3 regions of the Pseudomonas cannabina genome follow, and region 1 is predicted to be linked to each of the others. Evidence: predicted binding sites of a transcription regulator. Region 1 holds the regulator's gene; each other region holds the start of a gene.
What was found. Region 1 encodes sigma-54, which starts transcription at its own class of promoters, with help from an activator protein. Its sites were predicted from a motif close to ANTGGCATNNANNTTGCTNT; they were not measured.
Positions count from the first base shown of each region.

Region 1 (4,313 bases):
AAACCGAACGACTCGAGCAGAAACGCGGTGCCCGGCTCGGGCTTGTTGAGCAGGCGCAATTTCAGTGCGTCGCGCAGCTGGTAGAGATTCAGGTGAGTGGTGTTGATGTTGAGGTCGGCCAGATCGATGATCGGGCCGAGCAGTGTGGTCTCGTCGCGTATGGCCTCGGCCAGCGAACGATCCGACGTGCTCAACGGGTGGCGACGCCGGGTTTCCGAGAAACGCTTGAGCAGCGTTGCTTCGTCTGCATCCAGATAGAGCACATCACACTGAATGTTGCGTGAGCGCACTTCATCCAGCATTTGCGGGAAACGGGTCAGATGGCTTGGCAGATTGCGTGCATCGATCGACACCGCCAGCAGCGGTTCTGCAAGCTCGGTATTGATCAGTGCGCGTTCTGCCAGCTCTGGCAGCAGGCCGGCAGGAAGGTTGTCGACGCAATAGAAACCGCTGTCTTCCAGTACATCCAGTGCTGTGCTTTTACCCGAGCCGGAGCGGCCGCTGACGATGATCATGCGCATGGTCAGTGGCCTTTCTGCACGTCCAGCACCACTTGATAGAGTGCCTCACCGCTTTTGGCGCTGCGCAGGCGCTCACGCACATCGGCGCGATCAAGCATGCTGGCAATCTGGCGAAGCAGTTCCAGGTGAGCATCGGTGGCGGCGTCCGGGACCAGCAATACGAAAAGCAGGTCGACCGGCGCACCGTCGATGGCGTCGAAGTCGATAGGGGTGGCGAGGTGAATGACCGCACTGACGGGTTCGCCGCAGCCTTTGAGGCGACAGTGCGGGATGGCAATCCCGTTGCCGAAGCCAGTCGATCCCAGCTTTTCGCGGGCAACGAGGCTTGCGAAGACAGTGTCCGAATCCATGTTCGGTACTTCATGACCGATCAGGTTGGCGATTGCTTCGAGTACGCTCTTCTTGCTGCGTCCCGGCACGTTCACGAGTGAACGGCCGGGGGTCAGGATATTTTCAAATCGGATCATTTAAATGGCGTTAGCGAGCGGCCGCACCTTTGAGGATGCTTTGCTGCTTTTCCTTATGCTTGAGCAATTGTCGGTCGAGCTTGTCGGTGAGCAGGTCGATTGCAGCATACATGTCATCATGTTCAGCATTGGCAACGACCTCGCCACCGGGTATGTGCAGGGTGGCTTCGATCTTCTGCCTGAGCTTCTCGACCGCCATCGTGACCTGCACGTTCGTAATCTTGTCAAAATGCCCTTCGAGCTTCTTGAGCTTGAGCTCGACATAGTCGCGAAGGGGTTTGGTCACTTCCAGTTGGTGTCCACTGATGTTGACTTGCATACAGCTTTCTCCTTTGCCAATGCATAAAGAGACAGGCATGGCGCCTGCCACTGGAACGCTGTGGCTCGGCCTGCATCACATCAGTCGCTTACGCTCACTGGAAGGCGCTATCCCTAATGATTCGCGGTACTTGGCGACTGTGCGACGGGCTACTTGAATGCCTTGTGCCTCCAGTAAACCAGCGATCTTGCTATCACTCAACGGCTTTTTCTGATTTTCCGCTGCAACCAGTTTTTTGATGATTGCGCGAATGGCCGTGGACGAGCATTCGCCGCCCTCGGAGGTGCTTACGTGGCTTGAAAAGAAGTATTTCAGCTCGTAAATACCCCGTGGGGTGTGCATGAACTTTTGCGTCGTGACGCGCGAGATGGTCGACTCGTGCATGCCCACTGCCTCGGCGATGTCGTGCAGGACGAGTGGCTTCATGGCCTCGTCGCCATACTCGAGAAAACCGCGCTGATGCTCGACGATTTGGGTAGCGACCTTCATCAGAGTTTCGTTGCGACTTTGCAGGCTCTTGATGAACCAGCGGGCTTCCTGCAACTGGTTGCGCATGAAGGTGTTGTCGGCGCTGGTATCGGCGCGACGCACGAATCCAGCGTATTGCGGGTTGACGCGCAGGCGCGGTACCGACTCCTGATTGAGTTCGACCAGCCAGCGTTCGTTGTCCTTGCGCACGATCACGTCAGGAATGACGTATTCGGCTTCTGTGGACTCGATTTGCGAACCAGGACGCGGGTTGAGGCTCTGGACCAGTTCGATGACCTGACGCAGCTCATCTTCCTTGATCTTCATGCGCCGCATCAGTTGGGCGTAATCACGACTGCCCAGCAGGTCGATGTACTCGGTCACCAGGCGTTGTGCTTCTGTCAGCCAGGGTGTTTTCGCGGGCAGCTGGCGCAATTGCAAGAGCAGGCATTCGCTCAGGTTGCGCGCGCCGATGCCGGCAGGTTCGAATTGCTGGATACGGTGCAGTACCGCTTCGATCTCGTCGAGTTCGACGTCCAGTTCCGGGTCGAAGGACTCGAGAATCTCTTCCAGCGTTTCGTCCAGATAGCCCTGATTGTTGATGCAGTCGATCAGTGTCACTGCAACCAGCCGATCCTTGTCGGACATCGGCGCCACGTTCAGTTGCCACAGCAAATGGCTCTGCAGGCTTTCGCCGACGGAAGTGCGGGTGGTGAAGTCCCACTCGTCATCATCGCTGCTGGGCATGCTGCTGGCGCTGGTCTGGTAGACATCTTCCCAGGCGGTGTCGACGGGCAGTTCGTTTGGAATGCGCTCGCCCCATTCGCCGTCTTCCAGGTTGTCCACCGTGGGGGCGGCTTCCTGATAGGTCGGTTCCTGAACGTCGGGGTTGGGCTTTTGTTCGATGTTGTCGGCAAGCGGATCGGAGTTGTCGAAATCGTCGCCTTCTTCCTGCCGTTCGAGCATAGGGTTGGACTCCAGCGCCTCCTGAATCTCCTGCTGGAGGTCCAGAGTGGACAACTGAAGTAAACGGATTGCCTGTTGCAGCTGCGGCGTCATCGTCAGCTGCTGGCCCATTCTCAAGACTAGCGATGGTTTCATGGCAGGGGCTAAACACCTTATTCGCTGACGCACGTGCGCCATCTACTACAGGCGCCGGGGCGCCATCATTAAGCAAATTATATGCCTGAAACCTACGGCTTTGCCTAGAGCGTTATGACAAATAAAATCTTGTCAATACGCTACAGGGGCATCAATTAGCCGGGGCGTGCCAAAAGCGCTTGATCAGAGCCGGAACTCGTGGCCGAGGTACACTTCTTTCACCAGCTGATTGGCCAGAATGGTTTCCGAATCGCCTTCTGCGATCAGCTGTCCATCGTTGACGATGTAAGCGGTTTCACAGATATCGAGGGTTTCACGGACGTTATGATCGGTGATCAGCACGCCGATGCCCTTGGCTTTCAGGTGGTGGATGATCTGCTTGATATCGCCCACCGAGATCGGGTCCACGCCTGCGAACGGTTCGTCCAGCAGGATGAATTTTGGCGAGGTGGCCAGGGCGCGGGCGATTTCCACACGGCGACGTTCGCCACCTGACAGGCTCATGCCCAGGTTGTCGCGAATATGCGTGATGTGGAACTCCTGCAACAAGCTTTCGAGCTCCTTGCGACGGGCTCCGGCATCGAGTTCCTTGCGGGTCTCGAGGATCGCCATGATGTTGTCGGACACTGACAGCTTGCGGAAGATCGAGGCTTCCTGTGGCAGGTAGCCGATACCCGCGCGTGCACGCCCGTGCATGGGCTGGTGGCTGACATCCAGATCGTCAATCAGCACGCGGCCCTGATCTGCCTGGACCAGGCCCACGATCATGTAGAAGCACGTGGTCTTGCCGGCGCCGTTGGGGCCCAGCAAGCCTACGATCTGCCCGCTTTCGATGGAGATACTCACATCGCGCACGACTTGTCGGCTCTTGTAGCTTTTAGCCAGATGCTGGGCTTTGAGCGTTGCCATTTACGGGGCCTTCTGCGGTTGATCGGTTTTCTTCTTCGGCTGGATGACCATGTCGATACGCGGCCGTGGGGTCGTCAGCTTGGTGCCACCGCTGGCCCGGCCGGCCGTGACCACCTGTCTGACGGTGTCGTAGACGATTTTCTCGCCTTCCGACGTGTTGCCGTCGTTAATGACCTTGGCCTTGTCGATCAGAACGATACGGTCCTGCCCGGCGTAATACTGGATCGTGACGGCATAGGCTTGCACGATCGGTTTGTCCGGGGCGGGCTTCTGCTCGTAGTAAGCCAGATTGCCAACGGACGTGAACACATCCACTTCGCCTTGGGCATTACGCGTGATCGTCACGGTGTTGCCGGTGACTTTCATCGAACCTTGCGTGATGACGACATTGCCCCGGTAGGTAGCAACGCCTTTCTTGTCATCGAGCTGAGCGTCGTCAGACTGAATGTGGATCGGCTGATCGCGGTCGGTTGGCAGGGACCAGGCGCTCGCGCTTCCCAGTGCTGCGCCCAAGCCGAGCAATAAAGG
Region 1 covers NZ_FNKU01000001.1:3,559,418-3,563,730, reverse strand. The annotation lists gene rapZ (RNase adapter RapZ) at 1-521, opposite strand, end outside; gene ptsN (PTS IIA-like nitrogen regulatory protein PtsN) at 524-988, opposite strand; gene hpf (ribosome hibernation-promoting factor, HPF/YfiA family) at 999-1,307, opposite strand; gene BLT55_RS16770 (RNA polymerase factor sigma-54) at 1,383-2,876, opposite strand; gene lptB (LPS export ABC transporter ATP-binding protein) at 3,060-3,785, opposite strand; gene lptA (lipopolysaccharide transport periplasmic protein LptA) at 3,786-4,313, opposite strand, start outside.

Region 2 (4,313 bases), 770 kb from region 1:
TTTCTGCACCATTGACACCCAGCGTGACACTGTTGACCGTGGCGGGCAGGTAAGTTGAAAGTTGTGTGTTCTTGCCGTCGATCGCGCCTTCAGCCTTGAAGGTGTAAGTACCCGATGGCATCGCTGTACCGCTTGAGTCCGTACCGTCCCAGGCGAAGCTGGTGGTGCCGGCTTTCTGCGCACCCAGATCGACACTGTCGACCAGATTGGATTGCGCGTCGTATATTTTGACCGTCGTCAGCGAACTCGCACCCGGCACCACGATCGAGCCGGTCAGGCCCTTGGCGGTGTCGACGGCAGTGCTACTCGAGTCGATGATTACCGAACGCCCCACCAGTGACGAGGCCTGCAAGGCCTGAGACGACTTGTAGCTGCTGGCAATCGTGTCAACCGTCGTCGTCAGGTTCTGCATGCTTTCGAGGCTGCTGAACTGCGCCAGCTGTGCCACGAACTGCGTGTTGTCCTGCGGGTCCAGAGGGTTCTGGTTCTTCATCTGTGTAACCAGCAGTTGCAGGAACGAATCCTTGCCCAGCGTGCCGGTAGAGTCTGTCTTGGTCGGTGTCGGGTTTTGCAGCGTATTCAAAAATGTCGATAAAACGCTGTTTGATGTAGTGCTATCAACGGCCATAACGTTCGCCTTCTATCACTGACCGAGGGTCAGAACCTTCTGCATCATGGATTTAGCGGTGTTCATGATTTCAGCGTTAGTCTGGAACGAACGACTGGCGGAAATCATGTCGGCCATTTCTTCCACGACATTGACGTTGGGGTAATAGACATACCCGTCCTTGTCGGCAGAAGGATGATTAGGCTCGTAGCGCGCTTCGAGGTTGGAACTGTCTTCGATGATGCCATTGACCTGAACACCCTGCCCGGCTTCACCCTGATCCTGGAACAGCGAACCACCTGTCGATTGCTGCCCCTGCATCACGGTGGCGAACACCGGGTGACGGGCGCGGTAAGTCTGGTCCATGCTCGAGGACACGGTCTCGGCGTTGGCGATGTTACTGGCCGTGGTGTTTAGACGCGTGGTCTGGGCACTCATGGCGCTACCGGCAATGTTGAACACATTGGCTAGTGACATGGATTATTCTCCGCGAAGGGCTGCAACCAGCCCTTTGAACTTGCTGTTGAGCAAGGTGAAGCTGGCCTGAAAGCCCATGGCGTTCTCGGTATAACTGGCCGTCTCGACCTGCGAGTCAACGGTGTTCTGGTCCAGCGAAGGCTGCGACGGCGTGCGATACATCAGCGTGCCATCGTTATTCCCCATGCCCTCGGCTTCGATATGACGGCTGTTGGTCTTGTTCAGCGCGAAATGACCGTTCTGGGTCTTGTCGGTTTCGGCAGCCAGCACCGAAGAAAACTCCAGATCGCGAGCCTTGAAGTTCGGGGTGTCGGCATTGGAAATGTTGTTGGCCAACACCTCTGCCCGCTGCGCCCGGAAGTTGAGGGCCTTTTCATGTATGCCTAGCGCTTTATCGAAGCTGATGCTCATTTCGGGAAACCTTTGCCGGTTGACCTGATTCTGTTGTTACTGACAAAGCAATCGGCGTGCCATGTTGCAAAACCCAATGTTTGCAAGGGTTGCAGGCAGTACAGAAGTAGCCATGCCAGAAAAGCGGCAAGGCATTTCCGCTGTGGAGAGGCAAAGCGGCAAGGGCGGTGCCGTTTTTTTGCCAGTATCGGGCAGGACTGAAGATGGATCGTTCTGCCATTGCGCTAGGGAGGTGTGACAATGACCGATATACTCGGGCGCTCAGGGAACAGGTATTAAAGGGAGCTTTATCTTGATCGACTCGATTGGCATGAACAACAAACCGGGCGTCGATATTTCAAAAACCGCTACGTCGCCCTCTTCTATCGGCCCGAATACTGCTCGCGCATCCGCCGCCGTTTCAGGCGAAACGCTAGCGTCAGGCAAGTTGTCTTCCCTGTCCGTGCAACTCAGCGAAAGCGCAACGCGTGCGGCGTCCAGAGATGCGAGCCTGAGTCATAAAGAGTTGAGTGAGAAAGCCAGCCAGCTGACCGAACAACTGGTCGGAAGCAGCTACGACATCAATAAAGCCAGACATGATGCAGAAGTTCCGCAGAGCAACGACCCTGACCGCCTAGAGCGCGCCAGGAACGCTACCGGGTTCATCCACGGCAGTGAAAAAAATCCGTTTTCAGGCATGCCCCGAGACCAGCTTTCACTGATCGCCTATGACGAAAGTGACCATTTTACCGTCAACGAGAAAAAATCGGCCTGGCTGGAGTCATACCGTCAGCAACGCGTCTGGCGCCAGCAAGTTGTGGCTCAAGGAAGCGCGGAATACAGCGCGACCGGCAAACTGACTGATTTTTACACCTCGGTGCTCGACCACTATAAAGGGCTTTCAACCATCGAGCAGTCGCAATACCCCTCCAGCTATGCAACAAAGCTTCAGGACTGGATTGATCTGGACTACAACTACAAAACGAGCACGGCTGAAGGTAATACTGATGCCACAAGCCTTCTGGACAAGGTCCTGAATCCTGAAAGTGAACTGTTTAAAAGCCAGGGCGATGGCGGCCTGTAACGGCATAGCCAGACTGAACCACGCGCTCTTCGAATGAAGTCCGGGCGCACCTGTTCAACCGCTTGCCCGGACAACACCTCAATCAGAGCCCCAACTCACTCAAGCCCGGATGTTCATCCGGCCGACGCCCCAACGGCCAATGGTATTTGCGCTCGGCTTCGGTGATCGGCAGATCGTTAATGCAGGCAAAGCGCCGTTGCATGAGGCCGTTCGCGGCGAACTCCCAGTTTTCGTTACCGTACGACCGGAACCAGTTGCCCGAGTCGTCGTGCCATTCATAGGCATAACGCACGGCAATGCGGTTATCGGTAAAGGCCCAGAGCTCCTTGATCAATCGGTAGTCAAGTTCCTTGCGCCACTTGCGCTCGAGAAAAGCCTGCGCCTCGGCGCGTCCGTTGACGAACTCACTGCGGTTACGCCAATAGGTGTCTTCGGTGTAAGCCAGCGCAACTTTCGCCGCATCGCGGGAATTCCAGCCATCCTCGGCGCCGCGGACTTTCTGGATAGCCGTCTCCAGGGTGAAGGGCGGCAACGGGGGTCTTCCTTTATCACTCATATCAGGGTCCTCAGAACGGTTTGTAGGGCAGGAATTTGCCGTCCAGGGTGATTACCGCACGCTCTCCCCCTTCCGGATCTTCGACTTTCCTGATGTCGAGTTTGAAGTTGATGGCGCTGATGATGCCGTCGCCGAACTGTTCGTACACCAAGGCTTTCAGCGTGGTGCCGTAGACCTGAACCATCTCGTGGAAGCGATAGACAGTCGGATCGCTGGAAACGTCTTCCACGTTGCCGCGCAAGGGGATGGTTTGCAGTTCAGCAACGGCGTCTCTGTCCAGCCCGAGACGCTCGGCGACCACTTCGGCAACCGCTTGCGGCAAAGGATGCTGGCCAAGCAACGCAGCGGTGACGTACACCACGCTCAACCCCGTATCGTCGGCGAGCGACGCCCAGGTCAGGTTCTTTGCGGTCTTGGCTCGCAGCACACGTTCGGTCAGATCCTGGCGCGGCGTTCTGGACATATTGCTGTGTGGCATGACCCTCTCCTGATAAGTTGACTCGATAACAGCATCAGCAATACCACACTAATATCCAGAACGAAAAAAGAGACCCGAAGGTCTCTTTGATGACAAACAGTCAGGCAACCGTCACTTGGCCTTATAGATAATCCCCGGGCTGCACTGGACCATCTGGTAGTGATCAGGCAAACCATTCAGCGCTTCGGAAGCACCGAGAAACAGGTAGCCACCCGGCTTGAGCGTGCCGTGGATGCGCAGCAGGATGTCTTTCTTCACTTCGGCCGAGAAGTAGATCAATACGTTACGGCAGAACACGATGTCGAACTTGCCCAGCGCTGCATAGCTGTCGAGCAGGTTGAACGAGCGGAATTCCACGCGACTCTTGATCGGCGCCTTGACCGCCCAGCGGCCCGGACTTTTCACGTCAAAGAAACGTTGCAGACGTTCAGGTGACAGACCGCGGCCAATCGCCAGGCTGTCGTACTCCCCCGTCTTGCAGTTATTGAGCATCAAACCCGAAAGATCGGTGGCGACGATCTGCGCGCCTGATTTCAGTTGGCCGGGGTTGGCGCGCTCGAATTCGTCGATGGACATCGACAGCGAGTACGGTTCCTGACCCGACGAGCAGGCTGCCGACCAGATGCGCAGGCGCTGGCCAGGGCTGGCCTTGATCTGCTCGGGCAGCACCTTGTTCTTCAACACCTCGAACGGGTACGTGTCGCGAAACCACAGGGTTTCG
Region 2 covers NZ_FNKU01000001.1:2,792,735-2,797,047, forward strand. The annotation lists gene flgD (flagellar hook assembly protein FlgD) at 1-628, opposite strand, end outside; gene flgC (flagellar basal body rod protein FlgC) at 644-1,084, opposite strand; gene flgB (flagellar basal body rod protein FlgB) at 1,088-1,495, opposite strand; gene BLT55_RS13050 (hypothetical protein) at 1,788-2,558, shown strand; gene BLT55_RS13055 (nuclear transport factor 2 family protein) at 2,641-3,114, opposite strand; gene cynS (cyanase) at 3,125-3,592, opposite strand; gene cheR (protein-glutamate O-methyltransferase CheR) at 3,704-4,313, opposite strand, start outside.
Region 2: flgB (flagellar basal body rod protein FlgB) is a predicted target of sigma-54. The motif match lies at 1,540-1,559, and genes of this name have one in related genera.

Region 3 (4,313 bases), 900 kb from region 1:
AGCATGCGCATGGTGTTATCGGCGCGTTCGATGAAGGTCCCCAGACGGATGAAACGGAAGGCATCGTTGCGCATGATGGTGCCGTAAGTGGCACCGCGGAACAGGTGCGACCGCTCCTTGACCCACTCGCAGAAGCGGCTCATGCCGTAACGCGTCAGACCTTGCTGAGCAATGCCGCGAATTTCCAGCCACGTGGAGTTGATGTTCTCCCACATGTCCGCAGTAATCCGGCCACGCACCGCGTGCGCACTGGCCCTGGCCGCACCCAGGCAACTGTAGATGCTCGCCGGGTTGCTGGCATCCAGAGCGAAGAAATGCAGCATGCGCTCGGCATGCAAGTCACCGTGGCGCTCGACGTAGGTTTCCAGGGTTCCGGTGATCAACAGCGGCATGGCTATTTCATCCAGCCCGTCGCCACGCCCGTCCTGGGGCATCAACGACAGCGAATAGCTCACGTCCAGCATTCGGGCGAGGTTCTCCGCTCGCTCCAGGTAACGCGACATCCAGAAAAGATCCGAGGCAGTTCTACTTAACATTGGCAGGCATCCTTAATCCTCGACCACCCAGGTGTCTTTGGTACCGCCACCCTGAGATGAATTTACGACCAGCGAACCTTCGCGCAACGCAACACGCGTCAGGCCGCCAGGCACGACGCGGGTTTCGCGACCAGCCAGAACAAAAGGACGCAGATCGATGTGTCGCGGGGCGATACCGTTCTCGACAAAGGTCGGACAGGTCGACAGGCATAACGTGGGCTGGGCGATGTAGGCATGCGGCTTGGCCTTGAGACGTGCGCGGAAGGCTTCGATCTCGGCAGCCGTCGCTGCGGGGCCGACCAGCATGCCGTAACCGCCGGAGCCCTGGGTTTCCTTGACGACCAGATCGCCCAGGTTGGCCAGCACATGGGACAGCTCTTCCGGCTTGCGACACTGCCAGGTCGGCACGTTCTTGAGAATCGGCTCTTCGTCCAGATAGAAACGAATCATGTCGGTGACATACGGGTAAACCGACTTGTCGTCCGCCACGCCGGTGCCGATGGCATTGGCCAGCACCACATTACCGGAACGGTACGCGGAAAGCAGACCGGGCACACCCAGCATCGAATCGGGATTGAACGCCAGCGGATCGAGAAACGCATCGTCCAGACGACGGTAGATCACATCGACCGCTTTCGGGCCGTCAGTGGTGCGCATGAACACGCGATCATCCCGGACAAACAGATCGGCACCTTCCACCAGTTCGACACCCATCTCGCGAGCCAGAAACGCATGCTCGAAAAAGGCGCTGTTGAAACGCCCCGGTGTCAGCACCACAACGCTGGGGTTATCCAGATGGCTGGAGCTCTTGAGCGTGTCGAGCAGCAGGTTCGGGTAATGATCGATCGGCGCGATGCGTTGCGCGGCGAACAGCTCGGGAAACAGGCGCATCATCATCTTGCGGTCTTCGAGCATATAGCTCACTCCGCTCGGCGTGCGCAGGTTGTCCTCGAGCACGTAATACGTGCCATCGCCGTCGCGTACCAGATCGACGCCGGAAATGTGCGAGTACAGATCGCGATGCAGGTTCAGACCTTGCATCGCGATCTGATATTGCTCGTTGGCCAGCACCTGTTCGGCGGGAATGATCCCGGCTTTGATGATGCGCTGATCGTGGTACAGATCGGCCAGAAACATATTCAGCGCCTTGACGCGCTGAATGCAGCCGCGCTCTACAACCCGCCACTCACTCGCGGGAATACTGCGCGGAATGGTATCGAACGGGATAAGCCGTTCGGTCCCTTGTTCGTCACCGTAGAGCGTGAACGTGATCCCGGCGCGATGAAACAGCAAATCGGCTTCACGCCTGCGTTGAGCCAGCAGCTCAGGTGGCGTATCGCCCAACCAACGGGCGAACTCCCGATAATGCGGGCGAACAACACCGCCAGCATCGTACATCTCGTCATAAAAGGTGCGGATCATGCCGTACTCCTTGTCACCGTGGACACCAAGACCATCGCAAGGCCCGTGCCACCGACATAAACGCATTGATATCAAGGGCTTGCATAAAAAACCGACTTTCTCTGCACCATTCCTGTGCATTAAACGCCCAAGCCAATTCGCCTACGCCTCATTCAGATGCGTCATTCAACCTTGAAATCTATGATCAGCATAGCGAGAGTTGATTTCCCGACGCGATATTAGTTCGCCACAATCGCCAGCAACCGAGCAAACACGGCACCCAGCGCCACATTTGCCCCGCCTTTTTATTTGCGACCCGCAGCGATGCTGACAGGCGACGCTGCAAACAGACTTCCCTTTGTGCCACTCGTTTGAGTGGCTTTTTTTTGCTCATACGCCGGGTTTGAAACGCTGTGTTGTGACGAAAAAGCCCCGATTCGTGCATTCGACCGCCTTTGAAACAAAACCGGCCCGATCAGGACGTCATCCTGGTCAGGCCGATCAGTGCGCAGCGTTGAAACTGTTCAAATAGCGCGTATCACGCGTGCAGTCTTCTGATCTCCTGAGTGACACCCCAACCTTCGACTTCTCCGTCCATGGGCGAGATCACCATCTGAAAGTCCTGCTCGAAGTCACCGATGCCATCGTAGGTCGCATACATCACCTTGCTCAGTTGCAAGTGCCAGGCACCGTCATCACGTACGTTTATCTGGGTGTTGAGGGATTCACCGCGAAATTGCTCTGCGGCCTGCCGTGCCCGTTCCTCGTCCGGGAAAATGGCATAGAACTCGATGGGATAGATTCGCGCAAAATCAAAACCGCCTTCTTTCATGCGGCGCAGCACATTGCTGCTGATGTCCTCTTGATAGGCTGTGCTCATGAAACGTCCTCCTATACAACGATAGATAGAGTTTCAACTCTTCCAGCGCGACCACCAGAGGGGCAGTCGCCGCACGACAGATAATCCGGCGTGGGGAATCAAGCATGTAGCTGACCAGGCAGGGCTTGCGCGCAGGCCCGGTATCGAGATGTCAGAGGCCATCTGAAATGGCCTCATCTGCAGATTAGCCCTATCACGGACCGTATGCCAAGTGGTTGGCACGAAAAGGTTTTTAATCGGTGAGGATCAGCTCGTTTCTGTGATGGAAATGATCTCCACACTGTTATGGTCCTTGAGCGTCTTCACGGTAGGCTCTTCGGTGCGCCCTTCAAGATCATTGAGATCCAGCTCATCGGTCATCGGATAGAGATCCTTGCGCAGGAGCTGCGCAACTTCTTCCTCGCTGGGACGCTGTTCAAAAGCGGCCACATGGCGCTGCTGCACTCCATCCTTGTCCAGATACAAAATGGCCCACTGTTTCATCAATGCCTCCAGAACGAAGCCAGGCACTCTGGCTTATGGGATAAGGACCTTTTTACCAGCGCATTCGTTCCGCCGGATCAGCGCTGCACAATAGCTGATAACGGCAGCTGATAACGGCCAGAACAAAAGGCCCTTGCAGTAAATGCCAAGGACCTTCTTCATTGCATGACTGGCCGCTTCGGCGAATCAGTCGTCGTCAGTTGCGGTTCTTGCTGGCCTCGACACCGGCCGTGTTGTCCAGAAGGCTCTTGGTCGCCGTCTGCAGGAAGCTTTCCAGCCGCAGCTTGAGCGCCTGCATGTCCGGCGAATCAGACACTTCTTCGGCATGCGGGTTGGCGCCAAGGGTGTAAGTCATCAGCTTGGCCGGCATTTCCGTCGGTTCGATCAGAATGCGGTTGCCGCTGACAATCGCCACGATCTGCTCGCTGCCCGATGGCTTGATCACGCCAAAGCCTTTGTCGCCTTCCGGCAGGTTCAGCAGATCACGGCCCCAGCACTGGTTGCGGTTCACGCCACCGAGACGCCCCATGATGGTCGGCACCACGTCTACCTGAGTACCGACGGTGCTACTGCGTTGACCAAACTTCTCCTGCACGCCAGGACCGATCAGCAACAGCGGCACGTTGAAGCGCCCCAGGTCCATTTCGGTCAGCTGTTTGTTATTGCCGAAGCCGTGGTCACCCAATACCACGAACAGGGTGTTCTTGAAGTACGGCTCTTTTTTGGCCTTCTCGAAGAACTGGCCCAGCGCCCAGTCGGCGTAACGCATGGCGGTCAAATGCTCGTCCAGCGAACCGTGCCCGGTGACGCGCTCGACCGGCAACGGGTCCGGCAGCGCGTAAGGCGTGTGGTTCGACAGAGTCTGCAACAGCGCATAGAACGGCTTGCCGTCCTGACGCGCTTTGAGTTCCTGCGCGCCACGGTCGAACATGTCCTGATCGGACACACCCCAGGTCGGATCGGAGAACACCGGATTGACGAAGTCCTCGCGGCCAACGAAGTTGGTCATGCCC
Region 3 covers NZ_FNKU01000001.1:2,663,448-2,667,760, forward strand. The annotation lists gene BLT55_RS12365 (alpha-E domain-containing protein) at 1-536, opposite strand, end outside; gene BLT55_RS12370 (circularly permuted type 2 ATP-grasp protein) at 549-1,958, opposite strand; gene BLT55_RS12375 (ribonuclease E inhibitor RraB) at 2,476-2,817, opposite strand; gene BLT55_RS12380 (hypothetical protein) at 3,064-3,300, opposite strand; gene BLT55_RS12385 (LTA synthase family protein) at 3,497-4,313, opposite strand, start outside.
Region 3: BLT55_RS12370 (circularly permuted type 2 ATP-grasp protein) is a predicted target of sigma-54. The motif match lies at 1,992-2,011, and genes of this name have one in related genera.